Regions from separate parts of the Pseudomonas sp. SMV71 genome, predicted to be linked through region 1. Evidence: predicted binding sites of a transcription regulator. Region 1 holds the regulator's gene; the other holds the start of a gene.
What was found. The regulator sigma-54, encoded in region 1, starts transcription at its own class of promoters, with help from an activator protein. The targets are predictions, from matches to a motif close to ANTGGCATNNANNTTGCTNT.
Positions count from the first base shown of each region.

Region 2: the regulator sigma-54 is predicted to act here: its motif matches at 4,015-4,034, upstream of glnK (P-II family nitrogen regulator).

Region 1 is NZ_JBKGGU010000006.1:186,394-201,615, reverse strand. It holds gene hisG (ATP phosphoribosyltransferase) at 45-680, opposite strand; gene murA (UDP-N-acetylglucosamine 1-carboxyvinyltransferase) at 806-2,071, opposite strand; gene ACLEJQ_RS08075 (BolA family protein) at 2,094-2,333, opposite strand; gene ACLEJQ_RS08070 (STAS domain-containing protein) at 2,447-2,752, opposite strand; gene ACLEJQ_RS08065 (MlaC/ttg2D family ABC transporter substrate-binding protein) at 2,749-3,402, opposite strand; gene mlaD (outer membrane lipid asymmetry maintenance protein MlaD) at 3,414-3,881, opposite strand; gene mlaE (lipid asymmetry maintenance ABC transporter permease subunit MlaE) at 3,881-4,678, opposite strand; gene ACLEJQ_RS08050 (ATP-binding cassette domain-containing protein) at 4,678-5,487, opposite strand; gene ACLEJQ_RS08045 (KpsF/GutQ family sugar-phosphate isomerase) at 5,764-6,738, shown strand; gene ACLEJQ_RS08040 (KdsC family phosphatase) at 6,738-7,262, shown strand; gene lptC (LPS export ABC transporter periplasmic protein LptC) at 7,270-7,839, shown strand; gene lptA (lipopolysaccharide transport periplasmic protein LptA) at 7,826-8,371, shown strand; gene lptB (LPS export ABC transporter ATP-binding protein) at 8,371-9,096, shown strand; gene ACLEJQ_RS08020 (RNA polymerase factor sigma-54) at 9,260-10,756, shown strand; gene hpf (ribosome hibernation-promoting factor, HPF/YfiA family) at 10,833-11,141, shown strand; gene ptsN (PTS IIA-like nitrogen regulatory protein PtsN) at 11,154-11,618, shown strand; gene rapZ (RNase adapter RapZ) at 11,621-12,478, shown strand; gene ACLEJQ_RS08000 (HPr family phosphocarrier protein) at 12,494-12,769, shown strand; gene pmbA (metalloprotease PmbA) at 12,999-14,345, opposite strand; gene yjgA (ribosome biogenesis factor YjgA) at 14,454-14,978, shown strand; gene tldD (metalloprotease TldD) at 15,141-15,222, opposite strand, start outside.
Region 2 is NZ_JBKGGU010000012.1:137,454-152,675, forward strand. It holds gene xerC (tyrosine recombinase XerC) at 1-141, shown strand, start outside; gene ACLEJQ_RS14610 (HAD family hydrolase) at 138-842, shown strand; gene sutA (transcriptional regulator SutA) at 1,043-1,366, opposite strand; gene ACLEJQ_RS14620 (secondary thiamine-phosphate synthase enzyme YjbQ) at 1,469-1,894, opposite strand; gene ACLEJQ_RS14625 (ammonium transporter) at 2,107-3,441, opposite strand; gene glnK (P-II family nitrogen regulator) at 3,475-3,813, opposite strand; gene ACLEJQ_RS14635 (accessory factor UbiK family protein) at 4,226-4,486, shown strand; gene ACLEJQ_RS14640 (sensor histidine kinase) at 4,532-5,785, opposite strand; gene ACLEJQ_RS14645 (YifB family Mg chelatase-like AAA ATPase) at 6,048-7,541, shown strand; gene ACLEJQ_RS14650 (aldose 1-epimerase family protein) at 7,548-8,762, opposite strand; gene ACLEJQ_RS14655 (methyl-accepting chemotaxis protein) at 8,999-9,859, opposite strand; partial or broken gene ACLEJQ_RS14660 (Cache 3/Cache 2 fusion domain-containing protein) at 9,902-10,975, opposite strand; gene ACLEJQ_RS14665 (LysR substrate-binding domain-containing protein) at 11,164-12,084, opposite strand; gene ACLEJQ_RS14670 (NorM family multidrug efflux MATE transporter) at 12,241-13,638, shown strand; gene ACLEJQ_RS14675 (putative bifunctional diguanylate cyclase/phosphodiesterase) at 13,764-15,222, opposite strand, start outside.

The DNA.
Region 1 (15,222 bases):
CTATGACACGGATAGACGGGCGCGACCACAGTCGCGCAGGTGGATCAGCCGCGGTGTCGCGATTCCACTGCCTTGCGCAGGGTATCGATCAAAGCCTGGATACGGGCGTGCTGCATTTTCATCGATGCCTTGTTGACGATCAGCCGGGAGCTGATGTCGGCGATGAACTCCTGGGGCTCCAGGCCATTGGCCCGCAGGGTATTGCCGGTGTCGACCACGTCGATGATCTTGTCCGCCAGGCCGATCAACGGCGCCAGCTCCATCGAGCCGTACAACTTGATGATGTCGACCTGACGGCCCTGCTCGGCGTAGTAACGCTTGGCAACATTGACGAACTTGGTCGCGACCCGCAGGCGTCCCTTGGGTTCGATGGCACCGACCTTGCCGGCGGTCATCAGCTTGCACCGGGCGATTTTCAGGTCCAGCGGCTCGTACAGGCCCTGGCCACCGTACTCCATCAGCACGTCCTTGCCCGCCACACCCAGGTCGGCGGCGCCATGTTCAACGTAGGTCGGCACATCGGTGGCACGCACGATCAGCAAGCGCACGTCGGCCTGGGTCGTGGGAATGATCAGCTTGCGGCTCTTGTCCGGATTCTCGGTCGGCACGATGCCCGCTTCAGCCAGAAGCGGCAGGGTGTCGTCAAGGATGCGGCCCTTGGACAGTGCGATGGTCAACATGGGAAACGTCAGTCCTTATCAAGGTACTCATGTCCGGTCGCAAGCGGCGCCGAACATACATCGAGGGTGCAAACACCCTCGACCTGAAACGAAATCAAGGCACCTCCTTGTGCCCATGCAGGCGACTAGCCCGGTACGCGGCGGATCTTGGCGCCGAGCATCTGCAGTTTCTCTTCGATGCACTCGTAACCACGGTCGATGTGGTAGATACGGTCGATCAGGGTATCGCCTTCGGCAATCAGCGCCGAGATCACCAAGCTGGCCGAGGCCCGCAGGTCGGTGGCCATGACTGGAGCGCCCTTGAGCTTCTCGTTGCCGGTGACGATGGCGGTGTTGCCTTCGACCTGGATCTTGGCGCCCATCCGGTGCAGTTCATACACGTGCATGAAACGGTTTTCGAAGATCGTCTCGATCACCGCGCCCGTGCCTTCGGCAATGGCGTTGAGGGAGATGAACTGCGCCTGCATGTCGGTCGGGAACGCCGGGTACGGAGCGGTCCGCACGTTCACGGCCTTGGGCCGCTTGCCGTGCATGTTCACTTCGATCCAGTCTTTGCCGCAGTTGACTTCGGCGCCGGCTTCCTTGAGTTTTTCCAGGACGGCTTCAAGGATGGTCGGATCGGTGTCCTTGACCTTGACGCGGCCGCCGGTGACGGCAGCAGCCACCAGATAGGTGCCGGTTTCGATCCGGTCCGGCATCACTTTGTAAGTGGCCGAATGCAGGCGCTCGACGCCGTCGATGGTGATGGTGTCGGTGCCGGCACCGCTGATCTTGGCGCCCATGGCGATCAGGAAGTTCGCCAGATCCACCACCTCAGGCTCGCGTGCGGCGTTCTGCAGCACGCTGCGGCCCTTGGCCAGTGCAGCGGCCATCATGATGTTCTCGGTACCGGTCACGCTGACGGTATCGAAGAAGAAGTGCGCGCCGCGCAGGCCACCTTCAGGCGCCTTGGCCTTGATGTAGCCGCCTTCGACGTCGATCACCGCGCCCATGGCTTCCAGGCCGCGGATGTGCAGATCCACCGGACGCGAACCGATGGCGCAACCCCCTGGCAATGCGACTTCGGCTTCACCGAAACGGGCGACCATCGGGCCCAGCACCAGGATCGACGCACGCATGGTTTTTACCAGCTCGTACGGGGCTACCAGGGTCTTGATGGTGCGTGGGTCGATCTCGACGCTGAGTTTCTCGTCGATCACCGGCTCAATGCCCATACGCCCGAACAGCTCGATCATCGTGGTGATGTCGTGCAGGTGCGGCAGGTTGGCTACAGTCACCGGGCCATCGCACAGCAGGGTCGCGGCCAGGATCGGCAGGGCGGAGTTCTTTGCCCCGGAAATACGGATTTCGCCATCAAGACGAACGCCGCCGGTAATAATCAGTTTATCCATAAGAATCTCGACGCCCTAGGGCTCAGGTGCGCTCGGCCCAGGCCGCGCTGCTGAAAAATTTCATAGTGACCGCGTGGATGCTGCCATCGGTGATCCATGGGTTCAAATGCGCATAGACCTGCTGCTGACGCTTCACCGGGCTCAACGCCGCCAGTTCATCGCTGATCACGTTCAGCTGAAAGTTGCAGCCTTCGCCTTCAACTTCCACCTGCGTATTTGGCAGCTTTTCTTCAAGGAAGCTCTTAACTTCTACAGCCTGCATGCTCAACCTCAATCGGCGCCCTGTGCGCACGGGTCGCACATCATACAAAAAAGCCCCGCGCCTGCGAACCCCGCGTAGCAGGACTCTGACAGGGGGCTTGCTCGCGATGTGGGTCAGGGTTGCGTCAACAACTCGGTCAGTTCGCTGACCTGGGCTATTTCACGCATGTCTTCGGGCATCGCACGGATGCTCCATGTCTTGCCGGCCGCCGTGGCGTCCCGGATGAAGCACAGCAGCAGCGACAAACCTACACTGCTGGACTTCTGCACCTGCGAGCAGTCGATGACCACCTCGGCGGCGCCGCTGGACTTGATCAGCGCCTGCCCCTGCTTGCGCAACGCGGGGCCCGTGCGATAGTCGAGCACGCCGCTAAGCATCAGCTCGCCGGCTTGCCCCAGACCAACAGCCGACTCACTCATTGCTGCTGCTTCTCCTGGGCGTCTTCAGCGACTTCCTTGGCCTTGGCCACTTCGCCAGCCCAACCGTCGATGGTCTTGTCCAGGTTGTTGCCGTTGCGCTGCATGGCGTCGGCGAATTGATCGCGGAACAGCTTGCCGATGTTGATGCCATTGATGATCACGTTACGAACCTTCCACTCGCCGTTGATTTTCTCAAGCGTGTAGGAGACCGGGTAGACCGCACCGTTGTTGCCCTTGACGGTCATGCCGACGCTGGTGCGCTCGCCCGATTCGTCCTTGGCCGGGTCGACCGTGATGCCCTGGTTGTTGTATTCCAGCAAGGCGTTGCCATAGAACTGGAACAGGCTGCGCTTGAAGTTCTCCTGGAAGCGGCCCATCTGCTCCGGGGTTGCCTTGCGCGAATACTTGACGGTCATGATGCTCTTGGAAATGCCGTCGGCATCCACCACCGGCCCGACGATACGGTTGAGCGAGTCGTAGAAAGCGCTCGGGTCGTTCTTGTACCGCTCTTTATTGGCGGAAAGGTCCGCCAGCAGTTGGTCAGTGGTGGTCTTGATGATTTCGTGCGCAGAAGGCGCGGCCACGGCGTTAGCCATCAACGGCAGCGCCGCGAGCAACACCAACAGGCTACGTCGCAGGATAGAGATCATTCAGAAGCTCCTCATTTAGCGTCTTTGCTAACGGTATTGAGCAAAAATTTACCGATCAGATCCTCGAGCACCAGCGACGACTGGGTGTCGTGGATGGTCCCGCCGTCCTTGAGCACGGTTTCTTCCCCGCCCACGCTGATACCAATGTACTTCTCGCCCAGCAGCCCAGCCGTGAGGATAGATGCAGTGGAATCGGTCGGCAGATTATCCACGCGCTTTTCCAGCTGCAGGGTCACCCGGCCGGTGAAGTCCTCGCGGTTCAGATCGATTGCCGTGACCTTGCCGATAGTGACGCCGGCCATGGTCACTTTGGCTCTGACAGTCAAACCGGCGATATTGTCAAAATAAGCATAAAGTTTATAAGTATCGGTGCTCGCTGTCGGCGCCAGGCCGCTGACCCGCAGGGCCAGCAACAGCAAAGCCAGGATGCCAGCCAGCAGGAAAAGGCCGACACCGATTTCCAGGGTGCGGTTTTGCATCAGAAATCTCCAAACATCAAGGCGGTCAGAATAAAGTCAAGGCCCAGGACTGCCAGCGAGGCGTACACCACGGTCTTGGTTGTGGCACGGCTGATCCCCTCAGAGGTGGGCTCACAGTCATAGCCTTGAAACACGGCGATCCAGGTCACCACGAAGGCGAATACGGCACTCTTGATCACGCCATTGAGGACATCGTCGAGGAAGTCGACGCTGTTCTGCATGTTGGACCAGTAGGAACCTTCATAGACCCCCAGCCAGTCGACTGCGACCCACGAGCCCCCCCAGATCCCCACGACGCTGAAAATCATGGCCAGCACCGGCAAGGAGATGAAGCCGGCCCACAGGCGCGGGGCAATGATGTACTTGAGCGGGTCGACACCGATCATTTCCAGGCTGGACAACTGCTCGGTGGATTTCATGTTTCCGATTTCGGCCGTCAGCGCCGAACCGGCACGCCCGGCGAACAGCAACGCGGTCACCACGGGGCCCAGCTCGCGCAGCAACGTCAGCGCCACCATCTGGCCTACCGCCTGCTCGGAACCATAGCTGGACAGGATACTGAAGCCCTGCAGGGCCAGCACCATGCCGATGAAAATCCCGGAGACCACGATGATCACCAGGGACATCACACCCACCGAGTGCAATTGCTTGACCAACAGGCCAAAACCGCCGCCCGTGGCACTGCGCCCGAGCAAGGCGTGCATCAAGAACAGCGAGGAACGGCCCAGGACCGCTACCACATCGATGCCGGAGCGGCCGAACAGCCGAATTCTTTCCAATAATGATTTCTTGCGCATCAGCGCTTCCCCAGCAGATCGGTACGGTAATCCGTGGCCGGAAAATGGAACGCCACCGGACCGTCCGGATCGCCCTTCATGAATTGACGGATGCGCGGGTTATCCGAATCCTTCAGTTCCTGGGGCGTGCCCTGCCCCAGCACCTGGCCATCGCCTACCACATAGATGTAGTCGGCGATGCTCGCGGTTTCGGCCAGGTCGTGGGAAACCACGATACTGGTGATGCCCAGAGCATCGTTGAGCAGACGGATCAGGCGCACCAGCACGCCCATGGCGATCGGGTCCTGGCCGACGAAGGGCTCGTCGTACATGAGGATCTTCGGATCGAGGGCAATCGCCCGCGCCAGCGCGACCCGACGCTTCATGCCGCCGGACAGCTCGTCCGGCATCAGGTCGAGGGCGCCGCGCAGCCCGACCGCCTGCAACTTGAGCAGGACGATGTCGCGGATCATCTCGTCCGGCAGCTCGGTATGAACCCGCAAGGGGAACGCCACGTTCTCGAACACATCGAGATCGGTAAACAGCGCGCCACTCTGGAACAGCACGCCCATGTGCTTGCGCGCATCGAACAGGTCGCTGCGTGACAACTCGGGAAGATTCTGGCCGTTGACCCACACTTCGCCGGCACTGGGGCGCAACTGTGCGCCCATCAGGCGCAGCAGCGTGGTCTTGCCGCACCCGGAAGGCCCCATGATGCCGGTCACCTTGCCGCGTGGAATGCGAATATCGATGTCATTGAAAATGCTGCGCGTCCCTCGCTTGAAGGACAGCCCCTTCAGCTCGACCGCGTAGGCGTTGTCGGCACTCATCTAAACTCCTTGCGATGCAGCCTCACATCCGGATGCCCTGACCGGCTGACTGACGCCAGCACCGCCGGACACCCGAACCGGCGGCGAACTATATCACTGCAACCGCCATGCGCCCAAGGCCCAGCCCCCTGCCGGTTCAGTCCGCACACGAGTAAACAGCGACAGTTTATTTCAGGCCTGGCGAGCCATTCACACAAAGCATGACGAACTTACGTGAGGGAATCGTTCATTACCGCTATAATCGCCGCCTTTTCATCGGGCTATACGATTTCTGACATGAGCCAATCCAGCGACCTGATTCAATCGGCACAACGTACCATCCGCCTCGAGATCGAAGCCGTACAAGGCTTGCTTCCCCACATCGACGCTGATTTCGTACGCGCCTGCGAGATGATTCTGGCCAGCAAGGGCCGCGTGGTCGTGGTCGGCATGGGCAAGTCCGGGCACATCGGCAACAAGATCGCCGCTACCCTGGCCAGCACCGGCACCACGGCTTTCTTCGTCCACCCGGCCGAGGCCAGCCACGGCGACATGGGCATGATCACCCGGGACGACATCATCCTGGCCCTGTCCAACTCGGGCTCGACCAATGAAATCGTCACGTTGCTGCCACTGATCAAACGCCTGGGCATCCAATTGATCAGCGTCACCGGCAACCCGGATTCGCCACTGGCCAAGGCGGCCGAAGTGAACCTCAATGTCCATGTCGAGCACGAAGCCTGCCCGTTGAACCTGGCGCCCACCTCCTCTACCACCGCCGCCCTGGTCATGGGCGATGCGCTGGCGGTGGCACTGCTGGAAGCCCGGGGTTTCACCGCTGAAGACTTCGCCTTCTCCCATCCCGGTGGCGCCCTCGGCCGACGCCTGCTGCTGAAGGTCGAGAATGTGATGCACGCCGGCCAGGAGCTGCCGCAGGTCCTGCGCGGCACGCTGCTCAAGGACGCGCTCATGGAAATGACCCGCAAGGGGCTGGGCATGACCGTGGTCCTCGAAGCCGATGGCAAGCTGGCCGGGATCTTCACCGACGGCGACCTGCGCCGCACCCTGGACCGCACCATCGACATCCACAGCGCCACCATCGACCAGGTCATGACGCCCCACGGCAAGACTGCCCGCGCCGAGATGCTTGCCGCCGAGGCCTTGAGAATCATGGAAGACCACAAGATCAGCGCCCTGGTGGTCGTCGACGACGAAGACCGCCCGTTGGGCGCCCTGAACATGCACGACTTGCTGCGTGCCGGAGTCATGTAATGAACACAGACCTGTTGCACCGTGGCCAAGCGATCAAACTGGCGGTGTTCGACGTCGACGGCGTCTTGACCGACGGTCGCCTGTACTTCCTTGAAGACGGCAGCGAGTTCAAGACCTTCAACACCCTCGACGGCCAGGGCATCAAGATGCTGATGGCCGCCGGCGTGCAGACCGCCATCATCAGCGGTCGCAAGACGCCGGTGGTCGAGCGGCGCGCGAAAAACCTCGGCATTCCCCACCTTTATCAAGGGCGCGAGGACAAACTGGTGGTACTGGACGAACTCCTGGGCCAACTCAACCTAAGCTATGAACAGGTGGCCTACCTGGGCGACGACCTGCCGGACCTTCCCGTGATCCGCCGGGTCGGGCTGGGCATGGCAGTCGCCAACGCGGCCGGCTTCGTACGCGAGCACGCCCACGGCGTCACCACGGCACGCGGCGGCGAAGGCGCGGCCCGCGAATTCTGTGAACTGATCCTGCGCGCCCAGGGCCGCCTCGAAGCGGCCAACGCCGCGTACCTGTGAGCCATTTATGCTGAGCAAGAAAATTCGCACCATCGTCGTGTTCGGCTGCATCGCGGCGATCTTTGCCGCGGTCGGCTACTGGAACATCAGCCCTGAACGGTTCCTCGACCAGCCCGCGGCCAAGGTCGAGGAAAGAATCGACTGGTATGCGTCAAATACCCACACCCTGCAATACCTGCCCGACGGCAAAGTGCAGTACGAGATGACGGCCGACAAGGTCGACCACGTCAAGGCCACCGACATTACCCTGGTCACCAAGCCGGACCTGAACATGTTCCGCGGCACAGAATTTCCATGGCACGTGCAGAGCGAGCACGCCGAAGTCAATTCCGGCGGCACCGAGGTGGAACTGATCGACTCGGTGCGCGTGGCCCGTACCGACGAAAAAAACCGCACGACCGTCATCACCAGCAGTCGCATGACCGTGTTCCCGCAGCAGCAATATGCGCAGACCGAGCAACCCGTTAGAATCGACGGCGCCGGAGGTGTATCGACCGGCACGGGAATGAAGGCGTATTTGAAGGAAAGCAGGATACACCTGCTATCGAACGTAAGAGGACAGTATGAAGCTCGCTAAAACCCTCCCTATTTTGCTCAGTCTGGGCGCAGCACTGGGAAGCGCGAGCGCCTGGGCTCTTCCCACCGACCGCGACCAGCCTATCCGCATTCAGGCCGACGACGCGCAACTGGACGACAAGAACGGCGTAGCCACTTACAAAGGTGACGTGATCATCACCCAAGGCTCGATGAAGGTGACCGGCAATACCGTGACCCTCACCCGCACCCAGTCCGGCGACATCGACGTGGTGACGTCGGTGGGCAACCTGGCCTATTTCGAGCAGATGCAGACGGCCGGCGATACCAAGCCCGTGCAGGGCTATGGCGTCACCATCCAGTATCATGCCTCCCAGGACCGCGTTGTCCTGATCGACCGGGCCAAGGTCATCGACAAGGACGGCAACACCACCCAGGGCGAGAAAATCGTCTACGACACCAACAAGAAACTGGCCAGTGCCGGTCGCGCCACTGGCAACAAGGTGACCGAGCAGCGTCCACGGATTGACATGGTGATCCAGCCTAGAAAGAAAACCGAGCAGAAGGCCCAGTAATGGCAACTCTGAAAGCTCAGCACCTGGCCAAAAGCTACAAGAGCCGTCAAGTCGTGCGTGACGTCAGCCTGTCCATTGACAGCGGCCAGATCGTCGGCCTGCTCGGCCCGAACGGCGCGGGCAAGACCACCTGCTTCTACATGATTGTCGGTCTGGTCCAGGCCGACCAGGGCCGCGTACTGATTGACGATCTCGATGTCAGCCACCAGCCGATGCACGGCCGGGCCAAGGCCGGTATCGGCTATCTTCCCCAAGAAGCGTCGATCTTCCGCAAACTGTCGGTGGCCGATAACATCATGGCGATCCTCGAGACCCGCAAGGAACTCGACAAGGCCGGCCGTCGCCAGGAACTGGAAAGCCTGTTGCAGGAGTTCCACATCAGTCACATTCGCGACAACCTGGGCATGAGCCTGTCCGGTGGCGAGCGCCGACGCGTAGAGATCGCCCGCGCCCTGGCCACCGCGCCGAAGTTCATCCTGCTCGACGAACCGTTCGCCGGCGTGGATCCGATCTCGGTGGGGGACATCAAGCAGATCATCCACCACCTCAAGGCCAAGGGGATCGGCGTTTTGATTACCGACCACAACGTGCGCGAGACCCTGGATATCTGCGAGACCGCTTATATCGTCAATGACGGCCAGTTGATCGCTGAAGGCGACTCCGCCGCCATCCTCGCCAACGACCTGGTCAAGGAAGTGTATCTGGGCCACGAGTTCCGCCTGTAAGCCCGAGTGTCTGGCAAGTCGCCCGGGCGCTGTTGATTTTATTGTGGCGGCGCTCTAGGCAAACACTTCAGTTTCAGGCATATAATTTGCTTAAGTTTGGCGCTCCGGCGCCCTGTAGTGGATGGCGCATGTGCGCCGGCGAATAAGGTGTTAAGCCCCTGCCATGAAACCATCGCTAGTCTTGAGAATGGGCCAGCAGCTGACGATGACGCCGCAGCTGCAACAGGCCATCCGTCTGCTCCAATTGTCGACCCTGGACCTGCAACAGGAAATCCAGGAGGCCCTGGAGTCCAACCCGATGCTCGAACGCCAGGAAGAAGGCGACGACTTCGACAACTCCGATCCACTGGCCGACAACGTCGAACAGAAGACCCATACCGAAATCCAGGAACCGTCCTACCAGGAAGCCGCAGCGCCCACGGTGGATAACCTTGAGGACGGCGAATGGAACGAACGCATCCCCAACGACCTGCCCGTGGATACCGCCTGGGAAGACGTCTACCAGACCAGCGCCAGCAGCCTGCCGAGCAGCGATGACGACGAGTGGGATTTCACCACCCGCACCTCCGCCGGCGAGAGCCTGCAAAGCCACCTGCTTTGGCAATTGAACCTGGCGCCGATGTCCGACACCGATCGCCTGATCGCCGTCACCCTGATCGATTGCATCAACAATCAGGGTTACCTGGACGAGACTCTCGAGGAAATCCTCGAAGCCTTTGACCCGGAGCTCGATATCGAGCTGGACGAGATCGAAGCTGTCCTGCATCGGATCCAGCAGTTCGAGCCCGCCGGCGTCGCGGCCCGCAACCTGGGTGAATGCCTGCTGCTGCAACTGCGCCAGTTGCCGGCCAAGACGCCCTGGCTGGCCGAAGCCAAGCGCCTGGTCACCGATTACATCGACCTGTTGGGCGGTCGCGACTACAGCCAGCTGATGCGGCGTATGAAGCTCAAGGAAGACGAGCTGCGCCAGGTCATCGAGCTGGTCCAGAGCCTCAACCCGCGTCCCGGCTCGCAGATCGAATCCACCGAACCCGAGTACGTGGTGCCCGATGTGATCGTGCGCAAGCACAACGATCGCTGGCTGGTGGAACTGAACCAGGAGTCGGTTCCCAAGCTGCGGGTCAACGCCCAGTATGCAGGCTTCGTCAGGCGCGCCGACACCAGCGCCGACAACACCTTCATGCGCAACCAGTTGCAAGAAGCCCGTTGGTTCATCAAGAGCCTGCAAAGCCGCAACGAAACCCTGATGAAAGTTGCCACCCAGATCGTCGAGCACCAGCGCGGCTTCCTGGAGTACGGCGATGAAGCGATGAAACCGTTGGTCCTGCACGATATCGCCGAAGCGGTAGGGATGCACGAATCGACAATTTCCCGGGTGACTACCCAGAAATTCATGCATACCCCACGGGGCATCTATGAACTGAAATACTTTTTCTCCAGCCATGTCAGCACCTCCGAAGGCGGCGAATGCTCGTCCACGGCCATCCGCGCAATCATCAAGAAACTGGTGGCTGCGGAAAATCAGAAAAAGCCGTTGAGTGACAGCAAGATCGCTGGTTTACTGGAGGCACAAGGCATTCAGGTGGCCCGCCGTACCGTCGCCAAATACCGCGAGTCCCTCGGGATCGCGCCTTCGAGCGAACGCAAGCGGTTGATGTAACCGGCCACGCCACAGCGTTCCAGTGGCAGGTATTTCTGCCTGCCGCTTTATGCACTGGCAACGAAGGAGAAGCTGTATGCAAGTCAACATCAGTGGACACCAACTGGAAGTGACCGAACCTCTGCGCACCTACATCGGCGAAAAACTCGACCGATTGGAGAGGCACTTCGACAAGATCACCAACGTGCAAGTCACGATGAATGTCGAAAAGCTGCTGCAGAAAATCGAAGCCACGCTGCATATTCCCGGCGGAGAGGTGGTTGCCAACGCGGAGCACACAGACATGTATGCCGCGATTGACCTGCTGACCGACAAGCTGGATCGCCAACTCAAAAAGCATAAGGAAAAGACCCAGAGCCTCCTTCAGGGCGCAACCGGTCGTTAATCCCCCCAATCCATGATCCGACTAGAAACCATCCTGACCCCCGGCCGTTCCCTGGTGAACGTGCCGGGCGGCAGTAAAAAGAAAGCCCTCGAACAAATCGCCACCCTGATCCATAGCGACCTGCCGGATCTGGAAATGCAGGGTGTCTTCGAGGCCCTGGTCGCCCGTGAAAAACTCGGTTCCACCGGTTTTGGCAACGGCATCGCCATTCCCCACTGCCGCCTCAAGGGTTGTACCGCGCCCATCAGCGCGCTGTTGCACCTTGAAGCCCCCATTGATTTCGACGCCATCGACGGCGCCCCGGTCGACCTGCTGTTTGTACTGCTGGTCCCGGAGGCGGCGACCGATGCGCACCTCGAGCTGCTGCGCCAGATAGCCAGCATGCTGGACCGCAAGGAAGTGCGCGACAAACTGCGCAGCGCACCGAATAACCAAGCCTTGTATCAGGTTGTCCTGGACGAGCAGAACGGTCATTAAACATGCGCATGATCATCGTCAGTGGTCGCTCCGGCTCCGGTAAAAGCACGGCCCTCAACGTGCTTGAAGACAGCGGCTACTACTGCATCGACAACCTGCCCGCCGGGCTGCTGCCGGAGCTGGCCGAACGTGCGATGATCCATACCGAGCTGGCGCAGCCGCTGGTGGCGGTGTCCATTGATGCACGCAATCTGCCAAGCCACCTGTCGCGCTTTCCGGAACTGCTCGAGGAAGTGCGCAGCCGGCATATCCAGTGCGATGTGTTGTATCTGGATGCCGACGAAGAGACCCTGCTCAAGCGCTTTTCCGAAACCCGCCGGCGCCATCCGCTGAGCAACGCCAATCGCTCCCTGGCCGAAGCTATCGACGATGAAACCCAGTTATTGGGGTCCATCGCCGATTTGGCGGACCTGAAAGTCAACACCACGCACCTGAACCTTTATCAGCTGCGTGACACGATCAAGTTGCGCCTGCTCAACCAGCCGGAGCCAGGGACGGCGTTCCTGGTGGAATCGTTCGGTTTCAAGCGTGGCATGCCCGTGGACGCCGACCTGGTGTTCGACGTACGCTGCCTGCCCAATCCCTACTGGAAACCCGAATTGCGCGAGCAGTCCGGACTCGACCAGCCGGTGATCGATTACCTGGCCGCACAGCCGGACGTCGAGGAAATGTACCAGGATATTTCCAGCTACCTGCTCAAGTGGCTGCCCCGCTTTGCCGCCAGCAACCGTGCCTATGTCACGATTGCCATCGGCTGCACGGGCGGCCATCACCGCTCTGTCTACCTGACCGAACGCCTGGGTCAGCTCCTGCAACAGTCCCTGAAGAACGTCCAGGTTCGCCACCGCGACCTCAGCTAAAGGATTCACACCGCGATGCCCGCTCAGGAAATTGAAATCATCAACAAGCTGGGCCTGCACGCCCGGGCATCGGCCAAGTTCGTCGGGGTTGCCGGACGATTCAAGGACACCACCATCAGGGTCGGTCGCAGCCCCGAGTCGATGATCGACGGCAAGAGCATCATGGCAATGATGATGCTCGCCGCCGGCAAGGGCACGAAGATCCACTTGGCAACGGAAGGGGATGAAGCACAGGAAGCGATGGATGCGCTGGTAGCGTTGATCAACAACTATTTTGATGAGGGCGAGTAAGCTTTCTCAATGCACATTTGAGACTGGCTTTTTGTGGCGAGGGAGCTTGCTCCCGCTGGTCTGCGAAGCAGACCCCATCCATCGGGCTACCTCAATCTTCATTGTCGCTGAGTTTTTGCGGCTGCTGCGCAGCCGAACGGGAGCAAGCTCCCTCGCCACGGGGATTTCTGGTTTATAAAAAAAGGCGCGACATCCAAAGATGACGCGCCTTTTTTTTATGCATCAGGCCTCAGCTCCCCGCCACCATCATCCGTTCGATCAACACCGAACCGGTGCGGATGTTGCTGCGCAGTTCCAGATCGCTTCCTACCGCCACGATCTGCTTGAACATGTCGCGCATGTTCCCGGCAATGGTCACTTCCTGGACCGGGAACTGGATCTCGCCGTTCTCCACCCAGAACCCTGCAGCACCGCGAGAATAGTCCCCGGTCACCATGTTCAACCCATGGCCCATCAGCTCGGTCACCAGCAGACCACGGCCCATGCGTCGCAGCAACGCTGCCTGGTCTTCCTCGCCATGGGTGACGAACAGATTGTGTACGCCGCCGGCGTTGGCGGTGCTCGGCATCCCCAGTTTGCGACCCGAATAGGTGCCGAGGATATAGGACACCAACTCGCCGTTTTCCACGAACGGTTTGGCATAGGTCGCCAGGCCATCGCCATCGAACGCCGCACTGCCCATGGCCTGCAACAGATGCGGGCGCTCGTCGATGGTCATCCACTCCGGGAACAGTTTCTGGCCCAGCGCGCCTTCGAGGAACGACGATTTGCGGTACAGGTTGCCGCCGGACACCGCCGACAGGAAACTGCCAAACAAGCCGCCGGCCAATTCCGCCGAAAACAGCACCGGCACTTCGCATGTCGGCACCGGGCGCGCGCCAAGGCGGCTGGCGGCCCGCTGCGCGGCTTTCTGGCCGATGCTCACCGGGTCCGCCAGCAACGGCCCCTGGCGATTGACGTCGTACCAATAGTCGCGCTGCATCTGGCCATTGGCCTCGGCAATCATCACGCAGCTCAGGCTGTGGCGGGTCGATGCGTAGCCACCGATAAAGCCGTGGCTGTTGCCGTAGACCCGGCAGCCCTGGTGCGTGTTGAGCGTCGTGCCGTCGGCGTTCTTGATCCGTGCGTCGGCGTCGAACGCCGCCGCTTCGCAACGCAGCGCCTGTTCGATGGCTTGTTCGGGAGTGATGTCCCAAGCGTGGAACAGGTCGAAATCACGCTGTTCCTTGCACATCAGCGCAGCATCGGCCAGGCCCGAGGCATCGTCTTCGGAGGTATGCCTGGCGATTGCCAGCGCAGCGGCGACCGTCTCCCGGATGGCTTCCGGGCCGCTGGCCGAAGTGCTGGCCGAGCCCTTGCGCTGGCCCACGTACAGGGTGATGCCAAAGCCCTGATCGCGATTGAACTCGACGGTTTCCACCTCGCGCTGGCGCACCGAGGTCGACAGGCCCTGCTCAAGGGATACCGCCACTTCACACGCGCTGGCGCCCTGCCGCTTGACCTCGGCGAGGATCTGCTCGACTTGTTCCTGCAGGGCCGGCAACGCTTGCGGGCCGACGCTCTGAACTGCACTCATGGTGTTCTCCACTCAAATTCTGCTTTCGGTAACGGCCTTCGAGCGACCGGGCCGGACAAGTGGCCCCCGACTGGTTATCATGGCGGCGTTTCTTTGCGGACTGCCACCATGGTTGATTCTTACGACGACTCCCTCTACGAGGGTGAAAAAAGCAAATCCCAGGTCAAACGCGAGCTGCATGCTCTGGTTGACCTCGGCGAGCGCCTGACAACACTCAAGCCTGACTTGCTGGCCAAACTGCCACTGACCGACGCCTTGCGCCGGGCCCTGGCCGATGCGCCCAAGCACACCGCGAATATCGCGCGTAAACGGCACCTGCAATTCATTGGCAAACTGATGCGCGACCAGGACACCAGCGCCATCCTGGTCCTGCTCGATCAACTCGATGCCTCCACCCGCCAGTACAACGAACGCTTCCATAACCTGGAACGCTGGCGCGATCGCTTGATCGCGGGCGATGACGGCACCCTGGAAAAATTCGTCATCGACTACCCCGAGGCCGATCGCCAGCAGCTGCGCTCCCTGATCCGTCAGGCCCAGCACGAAGTGGCGCAAAACAAGCCACCGGCTTCGAGCCGTAAAATCTTCAAGTACATCCGTGAGCTGGACGAAACCCAACGCGGCTTGCGTTGATCGCTCACACCCACTCCCCTTTGGGAGTTGCCTTTATCGTGGCGAGGGAGCTTGCTCCCGCCGGGCTACGCAGTAGCCCCAATGCGGTCGCCGCGCCCGAGGCGTCGGACCGACCGAGCGGGAGCAAGCTCCCTCGCCACGATTCATGCATACCTTTGAATATCACGCGCCCGTGCCACCCACGGTGATCGCATCGATCTTCAGGGTCGGCTGGCCGACGCCTACCGGCACCGATTGCCCGTCC
Region 2 (15,222 bases), on a different contig from region 1:
CTGCGTGCCGTCCAGGAATTGCTCGGTCACTCGGACATCAAGACGACCCAGATCTACACCCATCTGGACTTCCAGCACCTGGCGACGGTCTATGACAGTGCCCACCCCAGGGCCAAACGCATCAAGGGCGACGAATCATGACCATCGAGCTCATCACTTTCGACCTGGACGATACGCTGTGGGATACCGCCCCGGTGATCGCCAGCGCCGAAGCCGTATTACGCCAATGGCTGACCGACAACGCACCGAATCTGGGCGGCGTGCCGGTGGAGCACCTGTGGGCGATTCGCGAGCAAGTGCTACGTGAAGAGCCCGGCCTGAAGCATCGCATCAGCGCGCTGCGCCGACGAGTACTGTTCCGGGCCTTGCAAGACGCCGGCTATGACCAGTGGCAAGCGTCGGAACTGGCGGACCAGGCGTTCGAAACGTTCCTGCACGCCCGTCATCAACTGGATATCTTTCCCGAGGTGCAGCCGACCCTGGAAGTCCTGGCCAACCACTTCGCCCTCGGCGTGGTCACCAACGGCAACGCCGACGTGCGTCGCCTGGGCCTGGCGGACTACTTCAAGTTCGCCTTGTGCGCCGAAGACATCGGCATCGCCAAGCCAGACGCCCGGCTGTTCCACGAAGCCCTGCAACGCGGCGGCGCCACCGCGCAAACCGCTGTGCACATCGGTGACCATCCGGGCGACGACATCGCCGGCGCCCAACAGGCCGGCCTGCGCGCCGTGTGGTTCAATCCGACGGGCAAGACCTGGGAGGCCGAACACAAACCGGATGCCGAGATCCGCAGCCTGACCGAACTGCCGGAGTTGCTGGCGGGCTGGCATAGCCAGCCCTGAGCCTGCAATCACCTCAATCCCCCTGTGGGAGCGAGCCTGCTCGCGATAGCGGTGGGTCAGCTTGCATCGATGTCGGATGTACCGCCACCATCGCGAGCAGGCTCGCTCCCACATGAGACACAACCAACCTGAAACTTTATCCGGCCCATGAAAAAGCCCGCAGCGACGGCGGGCTTTTTCAGCAAGCAAGAAGCAGAAACTCAGATAGGGCGGCTGCCGTACTTGTTGTCGGGCTTCTTGGGCGGATCGGCGACCACGTTGGCCTCCACTTCCTGTACCTTTCCGCCCCTGGCCAGGAATTCCTCCATGGCCTTGGCGAGCGCATCACGCTCCTTGTTCTTGGCCTCTACGCTTGGCAACTCGTCGACCGACACCGCCGCCTTGGCCTTGCCTTTGGCGGTCGGGGCTGGAACGTCGGCCCCATCGTCATCGGCAACGTCTTCGGCCGCTGCTTCAAGACCGTCCTCGGCCTCGTCTTCGTCGCCTACTTCGAGGTCGTCGTTTTCCAGATCATCGTCGCTCATGTTCTACCTCATGACTTGCGAAAAGCAGATTAGTTATAGACCAGCTTCGCCAACAGTTCGAAGGCTGCCAGAAAAAATTCAACATCCGCCGGCAACCGGCAGTTATGCCTCTTCACCGTACAAGGTGGCGAGGACTTTACGAGCACCGCCATGATCACGGTGCTCGCCCAGATAGACACCTTGCCAGGTTCCCAATGCCAGCCGTCCCGCCGTGACCGGAAGGCTGAGCTGGCAGCCGAGCACGCTGGCCTTGAAGTGCGCCGGGAGGTCGTCCAGGCCTTCGTCGTTGTGCTCGTAATCGGCGGTTCCTTGTGGGATCAGCCGATTGAAAAATCGTTCGAAGTCTCGACGAACCGCCGGATCGGCGTTCTCGTTGATGGTCAACGAGGCCGAGGTATGCTGCAGCCACAGATGCAACAGACCGACACGACATGCCTTGAGTTCAGGCAGGCCGGCAACCAACTCGTCCGTCACCAGGTGAAAGCCTCGGGGCTTGGCCCGCAGGGTGATCAGCTTCTGTTGCCACATACAGATCTCCGCACGTTCGGCGCGCATTCTAGCGCGCTCAGGAAAAAAACAAAGAGCCTAATATTCCTCCTTCGATGTAAGCCTTTGGCGGTAGAAAACCATGTCGCTTACATGACAAAGGACGTCGGAAAAACCGGCACCTCATGTGAGCAATGACAAATGCCAGGCAAAAAAATGCCCGGCAAGGCCGGGCATTTTTTCAGTGCGCGTACTTACAGGTTGTAGCCGCGTTCGTTGTGCTGGGCCAGGTCCAGGCCCACCGCTTCTTCTTCCTCGGTGACACGCAGACCCATGACGGCGTCCAGCACCTTGAGGATGATGAAGGTGACGATCGCGGTGTAGATCACCGTGAAGCCGACACCCTTGAACTGAATCCACACTTGGGCGCCGATGTCGGTCACGGTACCGAAGCCACCCAGGGCCGGTGCAGCGAAGACACCGGTCAGGATCGCGCCGAGGATACCGCCGATACCATGCACGCCGAAGGCATCCAGGGAGTCGTCATAACCGAGCTTGCGCTTGAGGGTGGTGGCGCAGAAGAAGCACACCACGCCTGCCGCCAGGCCGATGACCAGGGCACCCATCGGGCCCACGGTGCCAGCGGCCGGGGTGATCGCCACCAGGCCGGCCACCACGCCCGAGGCAATGCCCAGTGCGCTTGGCTTGCCGTGAGTGATCCACTCGGCAAACATCCAGCCCAGCGCCGCCGCAGCGGTGGCGATCTGGGTCACCAGCATCGCCATGCCGGCGGTGCCGTTTGCAGCCACGGCAGAGCCGGCGTTGAAGCCGAACCAGCCGACCCACAGCATGGCCGCGCCCATCAGGGTGTAACCCAGGTTATGCGGGGCCATCGGCGTGGTCGGGAAGCCTTTGCGCTTGCCCAGCACCAGGCACGCCACCAGGCCCGCGATACCGGCGTTGATGTGCACCACGGTGCCGCCGGCGAAATCCAGTACGCCCCAGTCCCACAACAGGCCGCCGTTACCGGACCAGACCATGTGCGCGATCGGCGCATAGACCAGGGTGAACCACACGCCCATGAACACCAGCATGGCGGAGAACTTCATCCGCTCGGCAAACGCACCGACGATCAGCGCCGGGGTGATGATCGCGAAAGTCATCTGGAACGTGATGAACACCGCTTCAGGGAACAGTGCAGTCGGCCCGGTAATGCTGGCCGGCGTGACGCCCGCCAGGAACGCCTTGCCCAGGCCGCCGATGAAGGAGTTGAAATTGACGACGCCCTGCTCCATGCCGGTGGTGTCGAACGCAATGCTGTAGCCATAGATGACCCACAGAATGCTGATCAGACCGGTAATGGCAAAGCATTGCATCATCACGGAAAGCAGGTTTTTCGAACGCACCATGCCGCCATAGAACAGCGCCAGGCCTGGAATGGTCATGAACAGGACGAGAATGGTGGCAGTCAGCATCCAGGCGGTGTCGCCAGAATTGAGGACAGGGGCTGCCGCTTCTTCTGCCATGGCCAGGCCAGGCATTACGAAGGACAACAGGGCTCCTAGCCCTGCGAATTTACGCAGAGTCATATTGTTTTCTCCTGGGGCGTTGGGTTGGGCGGCTTAGATGGCGTCGGTATCGGTTTCGCCGGTACGGATGCGAATAGCCTGTTCCAGATTGACCACGAAGATTTTCCCGTCACCGATCTTGCCGGTGTTGGCGGCCTTGGTAATCGCTTCGATCACCCGGTCCAGATCCTTGTCGTCGATGGCCACATCGATCTTCACCTTGGGCAGGAAATCGACCACGTATTCCGCGCCGCGATACAGCTCGGTGTGGCCTTTTTGCCGACCGAAGCCTTTGACCTCAGTAACGGTAATGCCCTGCACGCCGATCTCGGACAACGACTCGCGCACGTCGTCCAACTTGAACGGCTTGATGATGGCAGTGACTAGCTTCATGAAACTTTCTCCCGAATTGGTGGACTTGCCCCAGGAAAACAAACCCGACTCAAGTCTAAGCGCAGTGCCTGGCTTTGTAACGCGTCGTCGGCCCAAGTTGCCCGACAGGCGCCAGTCAACCGTTCCTGACGAAGCTCCCCGCTTCGTCTGCTGCACTGCATTCGTCACAACGACTGCATCAGTGCAAGGGTCACCAGCCTCTAAGCAGAAACCTTGCCATCTGTGCCCAACTCCACTGATTTCAGGGGCTTACCCACTGAACCCGGTTCAACGGCCCCGCGAACCGCAGCGATACGCACAACAACAGTGCGACGGCGCCCGGCCCCGTGCGCGAAAAGCGTGCAGCCATGCTTGCGAATGGTGACAGACACTGCGTGATACACTGCCCACCATTGTTTCCAGGACACCTGACATGCTTGCGCCCAAAGATCTCCTCGACGCCCTGAGCGGCCATGCCGCCCGCCTCCTGAGCGGTGACACCGCGCTGCCCAAGAGCGAAATCGAAAGCCAGTTCAAGGCCCTGCTGCAAAGTGGTTTCAGCAAGCTGGACCTGGTGAGCCGGGAAGAATTCGACAGCCAGATGGTGGTGCTGGCTCGGACCCGGGCACGGCTGGAAAGCCTGGAGGCGAAGGTGGCGGAGCTGGAAGCGCGATTGGCGCCAGCAGAGCAATAACGACTTCGGGTCCCCATGACTGACCTTATGGATTTCTCCATGAGGTCAATCCTGGGTGGGCACCATTGGCAGCTCTAGCGCAAACAGCGCCCCGAGACCCGGCCCGTCGCTTTGCACCATCAATTCACCACCCATTTCATGGGCCGCCAGGATACAACTGTGCAAGCCGAAACCATGGCCGTCGACCCGTGTCGTGAAACCGTGCTCGAACACGCGGGTGAGATTGCCCATGGATATACCCTCGCCATTGTCCTCGACCTCGACTCTCACTCGCTTGTTTTCCACGGCCTTCAGGCGCAGAACGATCCGGGAAGGCCGGTCCTCGACCGGATCGAGGGCCTGCTTGGCGTTATTGACCAGGTTGATCAGAATTTGCAGCACCTTGTGTTTATCCAAGGGCATCGGCGGGACGTCGTCGAGCTCCTTGACCACCGTCACATGATGGCGCGCCAGGGAAACATGGCAGATACGCACCACGTCCTCGATCAACTCTCGCAACGAACCCGGCTCCAACACACTTGAGTTGCCGGCATACGCCTGCTGTGTGGCGACGATTTCTTTGACATGGTCAATGCTTTTGGTGAGCTGCGCCAACTCATTGATCATGCTCTGCTGTTCGATCGCCAGCGACTCGGCGAGCTTGCCCAGATATTCCGGCAGGGCGCGGCCCTTCGGGTCGCTGCTGAAAAACTCACCCAAGTCGTGGGAATGTTCTTTCATCAACTGCACGACCTTCGCGACTCCCTGCCCTTTGGACGCGTGCACTTTGTCGTACAGGAGCTGGGCTGACACATTGACACTGTTAAGCACATTGCCCACGTTATGCAGCACATTGGTGGCGATTTCCGCCATGCCGGCCCGACGCGCCGTGGTCACCAATTCAGCCTGCGCCTCGCGCAACTCATCGTTGACCCTGGCCAGTTGCTGGGGGCTGGGAATCTTCAGTGCCGCAGGCACCAGCCGGACCAGCAGGACGGCGGTAATCACCGAGGCAATCGCAGTGATCACCTTAACCAGCGCCGACAGCCAGTAGTAAGGTTGCCAGATGGTCAGGATCTCCATGACATGGCTGGTCCCACAGGCCAGGATAAAGACGCCGAAGGCCGCCAGCATCCAGTCGAACGGGACATCCTTGCGTTTGTGGATGAAGTACAGAAGCGTTAAGGGAATGGTGACGTAGGACAGGGTGATCAAGCCATCGGCGATGACATTGGTCCACAGCAAATCCGGCCGCCACATATAGCAATGTCCGTGGGGCATGAAGCGCTTGTCGGTTAACAGAGCCAGCAGATCGTTCATGGCCACTTCCTCCCTGTGCCGTCGATACCGCCCGAGTGCCGACCGGGCAAATCGGAGTCTAGGCCGGTCCCTGGCATTTCGCTTGGACGGGTGAAGGCAGGCATCCGCTGAACCTGTATTGCGCTTGGCACTCTCGGGCGTCGCTGGCTGTCGAAACATCCTGCCAAATTTTCTCCCCTCAATTACCACGCCCAGATTCCGCCTCACGACTAATCTTCAAAAACCGCAGGACGCGGTGCCCTATCCACTCAAGGAACGATTCATGTCGCTCGCCATTGTCCACAGCCGCGCCCAGGTGGGGGTGGAGGCCCCCGCCGTTTCCGTCGAAGTCCACCTGGCCAACGGTTTGCCATCGCTGACGATGGTCGGCCTGCCGGAGGCCGCAGTGAAGGAAAGCAAGGACCGGGTGCGCAGCGCGATCATCAATTCGGGCCTGAGCTTCCCGGCACGGCGCATCACCCTGAACCTGGCACCGGCGGATCTGCCCAAGGACGGCGGGCGATTCGACCTGGCGATTGCCCTGGGCATCCTGTCGGCCAGCGTGCAGGTGCCGACCCTGACGCTGGACGACGTCGAGTGCCTCGGCGAACTGGCCTTGTCCGGCGCGGTGCGCCCGGTGCGCGGGGTACTGCCAGCGGCGTTGGCGGCACGCAAGGCCGGACGCATGCTGGTTGTGCCACGGGCGAATGCCGAAGAGGCCTGCCTCGCGTCGGGCCTGAAGGTGATCGCCGTGGATCATCTGCTCGAAGCCGTGGCGCATTTCAACGGCCATACGCCGGTCGAGCCATTTGTTTCCAACGGGCTGCTTTCAGCCAGCAAACCCTACCCGGACTTGAATGAGGTGCAAGGCCAGGCCGGGGCCAAGCGCGCCCTGCTGATTGCCGCCGCGGGCGCACATAACCTGTTGTTCAGCGGACCGCCGGGCACCGGTAAGACCTTGCTGGCGAGCCGTCTGCCGGGGCTTTTGCCGCCCTTGGCCGAGAGCGAGGCCCTTGAAGTGGCGGCGATTCAATCGGTGGCCAGTTGCGTGCCGCTGAGCCATTGGCCGCAGCGGCCGTTTCGCCAACCCCATCACTCGGCTTCCGGCCCGGCGCTGGTGGGCGGCGGGTCGAAGCCGCAACCTGGGGAAATCACCCTCGCCCATCATGGCGTGCTGTTTCTCGATGAATTGCCGGAGTTCGACCGCAAGGTCCTGGAAGTCTTGAGAGAACCATTGGAGTCAGGGCACATCGTGGTGTCCCGCGCCCGTGATCGGGTGCGCTTCCCGGCACGCTTCCAACTGGTCGCGGCGATGAATCCCTGCCCCTGCGGATATCTCGGCGAACCCAGCGGTCGCTGTTCGTGCACGCCGGACATGGTGCAACGCTACCGCAACAAGTTGTCCGGCCCTTTGCTGGACCGCATAGACCTGCACCTGACCGTGGCCCGGGAAGCCACCGCGCTCACTCCCAAGAGCGCAACGGGTGAGGACACCGCCACCATTGCCGCACAAGTGGCCGAGGCCCGCGAACGTCAACAGCGACGCCAGGGCTGCGCCAATGCCTTCCTTGATCTGCCGGGGCTGCGTCGGCACTGCAAGTTATCCACAACCGACGAAACCTGGCTGGAAACCGCCTGCGAACGACTGACCTTGTCGCTGCGTGCCGCCCACCGCCTGCTCAAGGTCGCCCGGACGTTGGCGGACCTGGAACAAGCGGCAGACATCCGCCGCGAGCATCTGGCCGAAGCGTTGCAGTATCGGCCCGCTACGCCATGAACCGCATCACGGCTTGGTCAGGTCCACCAGCGGCGCGTTGCGCACTTCGGTTTTCTGGCCGTTCTGGATGGCCTCGATGCGTGCAAGTGCCTTGTCCACTGCACCCTTGTCCGCCAACAGGCTGTAGTGGATCTTGAACTGCTTGTGTTCTTTCGGGCCGATGCTAGGGACCAGGCCCAGCGGCCGCTGATACCGGCGGTTATAGGAGAAGCTGGTGCCTGGCTCCAATCCGGTGACGTAACCCTGGCCCTGGGTATCGGTGTTTTTCCACAGGGAAAACACCGGCAGCGTGCTGGTGTTGAAGCCCACCGACACGCCGAGGCTGCCGGCCTTGTTGTGCAACACGGTCAGCGTGTCACCCTTGGCGTCGGCATACGGCACGACGTTGTAGACCGTTTCGTCGTAATCCTTGGTGGGGGCACGGTAGGTTTGCCAATCTGCCAGATCGCCCTTGGCCTTGTCGTTGAACGGCGAGACCTGCTTGACCGGGGCGGCGAAACGCGCGCCCTGCTCCAGGAACGGCGTGCTGAAATTGCTGTGGTAGAGGGCTTGGTATTCCTTCGGGTAATCGCCGTTGTTGGTCAGCGTATCGTTGAGGGCGAACGTCACGCTGCCGGGTTCGGTGACCAGTTCGGTCTGCACCGAGAAATCGACCTTCTTGAACGCCTGCTCCTTCAGCTCGCCCCGCAGGGTGATGGCATAGGGCGGCTTTTCATCGATATGCAGGGTGACCTTGTTGGCCGGAATATTGGCCGCACGACCGTGCAGGGTCAGCAGCTCGCCGTTATCCATGCCGGGGTGGCCAACCCATTCGTAGCCACAACGCGTTACCAGTTCGTTGAAGCCTTCGAGCCAGCCCAGGCCTGCGCGGCCGTTGAGTTCGATGAAGGCCGGGTTGACCACTTCCTTGACCGGCGAATCCCAGCCCATGCGCACGCTGCCGACTGAGGCCTGCAACACGTTCATGCCGCGGGTCGGGACCACCGAAAGCTTGAGAGTGCCATTGTCGATGTCGACGATGCTGACACCCTCCTGCCGGCCGCCATGCAGGGTGCGCATCGTCACGGAGAACGGTTTGTCGGTCTTCACGCCCAACTGCTGGCTGGTGACTTGCCATGGTTGCGCGGCCTTGTCGGTGTCGAGCAGGACGTAATCCCAGGCCATGGCATGGGAGGCAGCGCCCAGGGCGCCGAGGGTCACGAGAAGTTTGAACACAGTCATGGTCATGGCCTTTTCTTGGAGTTGTGCGGATTTTATAGACTTGAAGAAACGTTTCAGCAAGCCTAAAAACAGCAATTTTCCTAAAAAGGAGCGACACCAGGGTGGTAGCTTTTGTGGGAGCGAGCTTGCTCGCGATAGCGGTGGGTCAGATTGAGATGATGTTAGCCGGGCGGCCGTCATCGCGAGCAAGCTCGCTCCCACAGGGGTATGGGTGAGCTTGCTCATAACGGGACGACTCAGCGGAACCGATCAACCTCTTGGCGCAGGTCCTGGGCCAGTTTTTCCAGTTCCTTGGCGGTGAGCGCCAGGTCCGAAACTACCTGGCGCTGTTCGCTGTTGGCCATGGCGATGCTTTGCAGGTTGCTGCTGAGTAGGGTCGCGGTGCTGCTTTGTTCCTGGGTAGCGGTGGTGATCGCAGCGAATTGCTGGCCGGCCGAGCGGCTCTGCTCGTCGATGCGCGCCAGGGCCGAGGCGACGTTGGCGTTGCGCGACAGGCCTTCCTGCATCAGCAGGTTGCCTTGCTCCATGGTGCTGATGGCATTGCCGGTTTCCTGCTGGATGCTGTTGATCATCCCGGAAATCTCGTCCGTGGCCTGACGAGTACGGGAGGCCAGGCTGCGCACTTCATCCGCGACGACGGCAAACCCACGGCCCTGCTCACCGGCACGGGCGGCTTCGATGGCCGCGTTCAACGCCAGCAGGTTGGTTTGTTCGGCGATGGAGGTGATGACGCCAACGATGCCGCCGATTTCCTGGGAGCGCTGGCCCAGGGTATTGATGACCGTGGCGGTGCTGTTCAACGCGCCGGCAATCTGCTCCAGGGACGAGGACGCTTCGTCCATCGAGGTTCGGCCGATCCGGGTCTGCTGGGCGTTTTCCTGGGCCAGGCGCTCGGTGTTGCCCATGTTGTCGGCAATGTTCAGCGAAGTCGCGCTGAACTCTTCCACCGCGCCGGCCATGCTGGTGATTTCGCCCGACTGCTGCTCCATCCCCTCATACGCACCGCTGGACAACCCGGCCAGGGCCTGGGCACGGCTGTTGACCTCCTGGGAGGCCTTGCGGATGTGCTCGACCATGGTCGACAGTGCCTGGCTCATCTGGTTGAAGGCGCGGGACAATTGACCGATTTCGTCATGGCTCGACACGTTCAGGCGCACGCTCAAGTCGCCGGCGCCCAGGGCTTCGGCCTGACGCACCAGATCGCCCAGCGGGGCGAGTTTGCTGCGCAGTAACCACATGGCCGCGCCGACTGCCAACAGCATCGCCAGCAGGCTGCCGATTGCCAGCTGAATACCGACGCTCCAGGTCACTTCGCGGATCTCGGCCTTGGGCATGCTCGCCACTACCGCCCATGGACCGCCCTCGAACGGTACCGCGACGCTGTAGAAGTCCTCGGCGGTGTCGCTCCAGAACGCGCCCTTGCCGGGGGTTTTCACCAGGCCAACGACGGTCGTGACGGCCGAATCAAGCGCCTGGACGCCAGCCGGCGGCACCAGCCATTTGTTTTGCTCATCCAGCAGCGCCAGCGAACCGGTCTTGCCGATACGGAAGCGCTTGAGGTTTTCGAACTGCGCGTTTTGGGCGTCGGTGTAGTCGAACCCCACATACAGCGCGGCGATGATCTTGCCACTGCTGTCGGTCACCGGGCTGTACTGCGTCATGTAGTAACGGCCGAACAGCAGGACACGGCCAATGTAGCTTTGCCCACTGGTCAAACGAGCATAGGCCGGGCTGGCGTGGTCGAGCACGGTACCAATGGCTCGCGAACCGTCCTGCTTGGCCACCGAGGTGCTGACCCGAATGAAATCATCACCGCTGCGCACGAAGATCGTGGCTGTACCCGCCGTCATCTGCTTGAACTCGTCAACTTCCTTGAAGTTGTTGTTCAGCACTTCGCCGGCCAGGTTCAGGCCAGGAGTCTGTACGCCTGCCACCGTCACCGGCTGGTCCGGATGCACACTCAGGCCCGCACTGAAACGTTTTTCGAACAGGCCGGCCAAACGCTGGGTGCTCTCGCGCAAGGTGCCATGAAAAGTATTGAGCTGGTCGGCCATCAGACGCGCTTCGCTGGCCAAGTGCTCCTCACGGGTGGCGAGGTTGGCGGTGTCCAGCGAACGCAAGGCGAAGACGGTACTGCCGGAAATCACGACCGCCAGTATCACGGCGAGGGCGAGGCCCAGCTGTGAGGCGATCCGGGCACGAGGTTGAGACATGACGGCTCCTGGCCGAGACACCGGATCATCCTTGATCACGTCGCACGCTCGGCATTCTATTCAAGGTAATGTGTGTGTTTGCCCTTTCTGAACGAGGGTTCCATGTTCACGGATTCGGCAGCCAAGCCAAATACTTGAGCGGTTTGGGAGGAATAATACCAAGTGGCTATCACGGGCACTGCATCGATTCAGCCAAGCCGTTGCACGGTTGGCAACTGCATGGCCTTGACCTCGCCCTGAAGAAAGTCACTGAGCCGGCGCAGACGCTCGCCGCCTGGCCGGGTCTTCGGCCAGACCAGGTAATAATGCTCGCCGCTGGCCACCGCCGTCGGCCACGGCAAGCTCAGGCGTCCCTGGGCCACATCCTCGGCCACCATCAGCAAATCACCCATCGAAACGCCATAGCCGCGGGCTGCCGCGATCATCCCCAGCTCCAGCGTATCGAACACCTGCCCGCCCTTGAGCGAGACCTGGTCAGACAAGCCCATGCGCTCCAGCCAACTGCGCCAGTCCCGGCGGTCCGGGGTCGGGTGCAGCAGCTCGGCGCTGGCCAGCCGCTCCACGGTCCAGGGCCGGTCGTTCAGCAGGTTCGGCGCACCTACTGGAATCAGCTCCTCCGGAAACAGAAAACTGGCTTCCCAGTCCGCTGGGAAATGCCCGTTGCCCAGCAACACGGCGCAATCGAAGGGTTCGGTATTGAAATCCACTGAATCGACGTCCATCCAGGCGCTGGTCAGTTGCACTTCGTTGCCAGGTTGCAGATGGCGGAAACGACTCAGCCGCGCCAGCAACCAACGCATGGTCAGGGTCGAGGGGGCTTTCATGCGCAGGATGCCGTCTTCGCCATGCAAAGTATGACAGGCGCGCTCCAGGGCCATGAAACCGTCGCGCACACCCGGCAGTAACAGGCGCGCCGCCTCGGTCAGTTGCAGATTGCGCCCGCTGCGAAAAAACAAGCGGCAGGCGAAATGTTCTTCAAGCGTACGAATATGCCGGCTCACCGCACTCTGGGTAATCGACAATTCTTCCGCCGCCCGGGTGAACGAGCTGTACCGCGCCGCCGCTTCGAAGGCCCGCAGCGCATAAAGAGGAGGTAAACGACGAGACATCGGGAAAGCTCCTATAGCACCTGACGAACCCTACCAGAACTTCGACAGCATGAGTTTTAATCATGCCAGCGATCTTTTTTATCCTTTTGTGCAATCCGTCGGGAGCGCCGAGAATCGATGCTTTACTGCCTCGTATAAACATGGAGTGTGATGATCATGCGGCATCCGGCGCGTACCGAACTCTGGGCCATCCTGCGGCTGGCGGGGCCGCTGATCGCCTCGCAGTTGGCGCACATGCTCATGGTGCTCACGGACACCGTCATGATGGCGCGCCTGAGCCCCGAAGCCCTCGCTGGCGGTGGACTCGGCGCGGCCTCTTATTCGTTCGTGTCGATTTTCTGCATCGGCGTAATCGCCGCAGTGGGAACACTGGTGGCGATCCGTCAGGGTGCCGGCGATGTCGAAGGCGCGACCCGCCTGACCCAGGCCGGGCTCTGGCTGGCGTGGCTGATGGCGCTGGTAGCCGGGCTATTGTTGTGGAACCTCAAGCCTGTGCTGCTGCTGTTCGGCCAGACCGAAACCAACGTGCTGTCCGCCGGGCAGTTCCTGCTGGCGTTGCCCTTCGCCCTGCCCGGCTACCTGAGCTTCATGGCCTTGCGCGGCTTCACCAGTGCCATCGGGCGGGCCACGCCGGTCATGGTGATCAGCCTCGGCGGTACCGTGGCCAACTTCTTGCTCAACTACGCACTCATCACCGGCATGTTCGGCTTGCCCAGGCTCGGCTTGATGGGCATCGGTCTGGTCACGGCCATCGTCGCCAACTGCATGGCCCTGGCACTGGCCTGGCATATCCATCGACACCCGGCCTACCGGGCCTATCCGTTGCTTGCAGGGTTGTCGCGGCCCAATCGCCAGTACCTCAAGGAGCTCTGGCGCCTGGGCCTGCCGATTGGCGGCACGTACGCGGTTGAAGTCGGGCTGTTCGCGTTCGCCGCGTTGTGCATGGGCACCATGGGCAGCACGCCGTTGGCGGCGCATCAGATTGCCCTGCAGATCGTCTCGGTGGCATTCATGGTCCCGGCGGGCATGTCCTACGCGATCACCATGCGCATCGGCCAGCACTACGGGGCCGGGCAGTTGCTGATGGCACGCCTGGCCGGGCGGGTCGGGATCGGCTTTGGCGCGGCGGCGATGCTGGGGTTTGCCATGGTGTTCTGGCTGCTGCCGAACCAGCTGGTCGGTCTGTTCCTGGACCACAACGACCCGGCCTTCCGGGAAGTGATCAACCTGGCAGTGAGCCTGCTGGCCGTGGCGGCGTGGTTCGAACTGTTTGACGGTACGCAGACCATCGCCATGGGTTGCATCCGCGGACTCAAGGATGCCAAGACCACGTTCCTGGTCGGCCTGGGCTGCTACTGGCTGATTGGCGCGCCGTCGGCCTGGTGGATGGCATTTCACCTTGGCTGGGGGCCTACCGGCGTCTGGTGGGGACTGGCCCTGGGTCTGGCCTGCGCCGCCGTGAGCCTGACGCTGGCGTTTGAAGGGAAGATGAAGCGGATGATCCGGCGTGAGTCTGGAGAGCCACAGGGATTCGGGATCATTCAAGCCGATTGAGCTCTCCTGTGGGAGCGAGCATGCTCGCGATAGCGGTGTGACTGCCACATCAATGAGACTGGCAGGCCGTCATCGCGAGCAGGCTCGCTCCCAGAGAGGACTGGGTCTGTCCGCAGGGTTGGGTATCAGACCACCCCTTCCTGCGTCGCCTGATCACCATCAACCATCAGGTACTCAACCAATTCAGGCAACGGCAACGGCTTGCTGATCAGGAAGCCCTGCACCTGGTCGCACCCGAATCCACGGAGCAACTCCAACTGCTCCGGGGTCTCCACGCCTTCGGCCACCACTTCCAGATTGAGGTTGTGTGCCAGGTTGATCATGGCGTGCACCAGCTTGCGGTTCTCTTCCCGTTGCTCCATGCCGCCGACGAAACTCTTGTCGATCTTGAGCAAGGCAATCGGCAAGCTGTTGAGGTGCACGAACGAGGAGAAACCGGTGCCGAAGTCGTCCAGCGAAAAACGCACCCCGAGCCGACCCAGGGCATCCATGGTCTGCTTGACCAGTTCACTGCGCCGCATGACGGCGGTTTCGGTGAGTTCGAACTCCAGCCATTGCGCCTCGACACCCCGTTCGGCAATCAACCGGCTCAGGGTCGGCAGCAGCTGGCTGTCCTGGAACTGGCGAAACGACAGGTTCACCGCCATGTGCAACGGCGCCAACCCGCGCTCGCGCAGGGCCTGCATGTCCCGCAGGGCCCGGGATATCACCCAGTAGCCCAGCGGCACGATCAGGCCACTCTGCTCGGCCAGTGGCACGAACTCGCTGGGCGGCAGCAGGCCACGCTCGCCGTGGCGCCAGCGCACCAGTGCTTCGAGGCCGACAATATGACTGCCTTCGAGGCTCAGCCGAGGCTGGTAATGCAATTCCAATTCATCGCGGCGCAAGGCCCGGCGCAGCTCGGTTTCAAGATCAGCGAGGCTACGGGCATTGCGGTTGATGCGCTCGTTGAAGATATGAAAGGTGCAGCCCTGGGTGCTCTTGGCCTGCTGCATGGCGATGTGTGCGTGCCACATCAGCGGATCGGGGCCGGCCTGGGCGCGGGCATGGGCCACACCCAGGCTGCAACCGATCAGCAGGCTCTCACCGTCGATCCAGTAGGGTTCGGCCATGGCCTCGGTAATCCGCTCGGCCATCCATTCGGCGCGCTGCGGCGCGCGACGCGTGTCGATCAGCAGGGCGAATTCATCACTGCCCAGGCGCGCCAATTGATCGCCTGCTTCGAGCGAGCCCTTGAGCCGGGACACCACCTGCAGGATCAGCCGGTCGCCGGCCTGATGACCCAAGGCATCGTTGGCATGGCGAAAATTATCCAGGTCCAGGTGACCCAGGGCCAGGCCGCGGCCATCGTTCTCGGCCAGGCGCGCCGCCAGCAGCGTCTGGAAGCCCTGGCGGTTGGCGATACCGGTCAGCGGGTCCTGCTCGGCGAGGCGCTGCAAGGTATGCTCCAGCACACCGCGCTCGCGCACATGTCGCAGGCAGCGACGCAGAGTCGCGCTGTCAAGTACATCGCGCACCAGCCAGTCGCTGACGCCGTCAGGAGCAATCGCCGGCTCGTGCTCCAGCAAGAGGACCGTCGGCAGG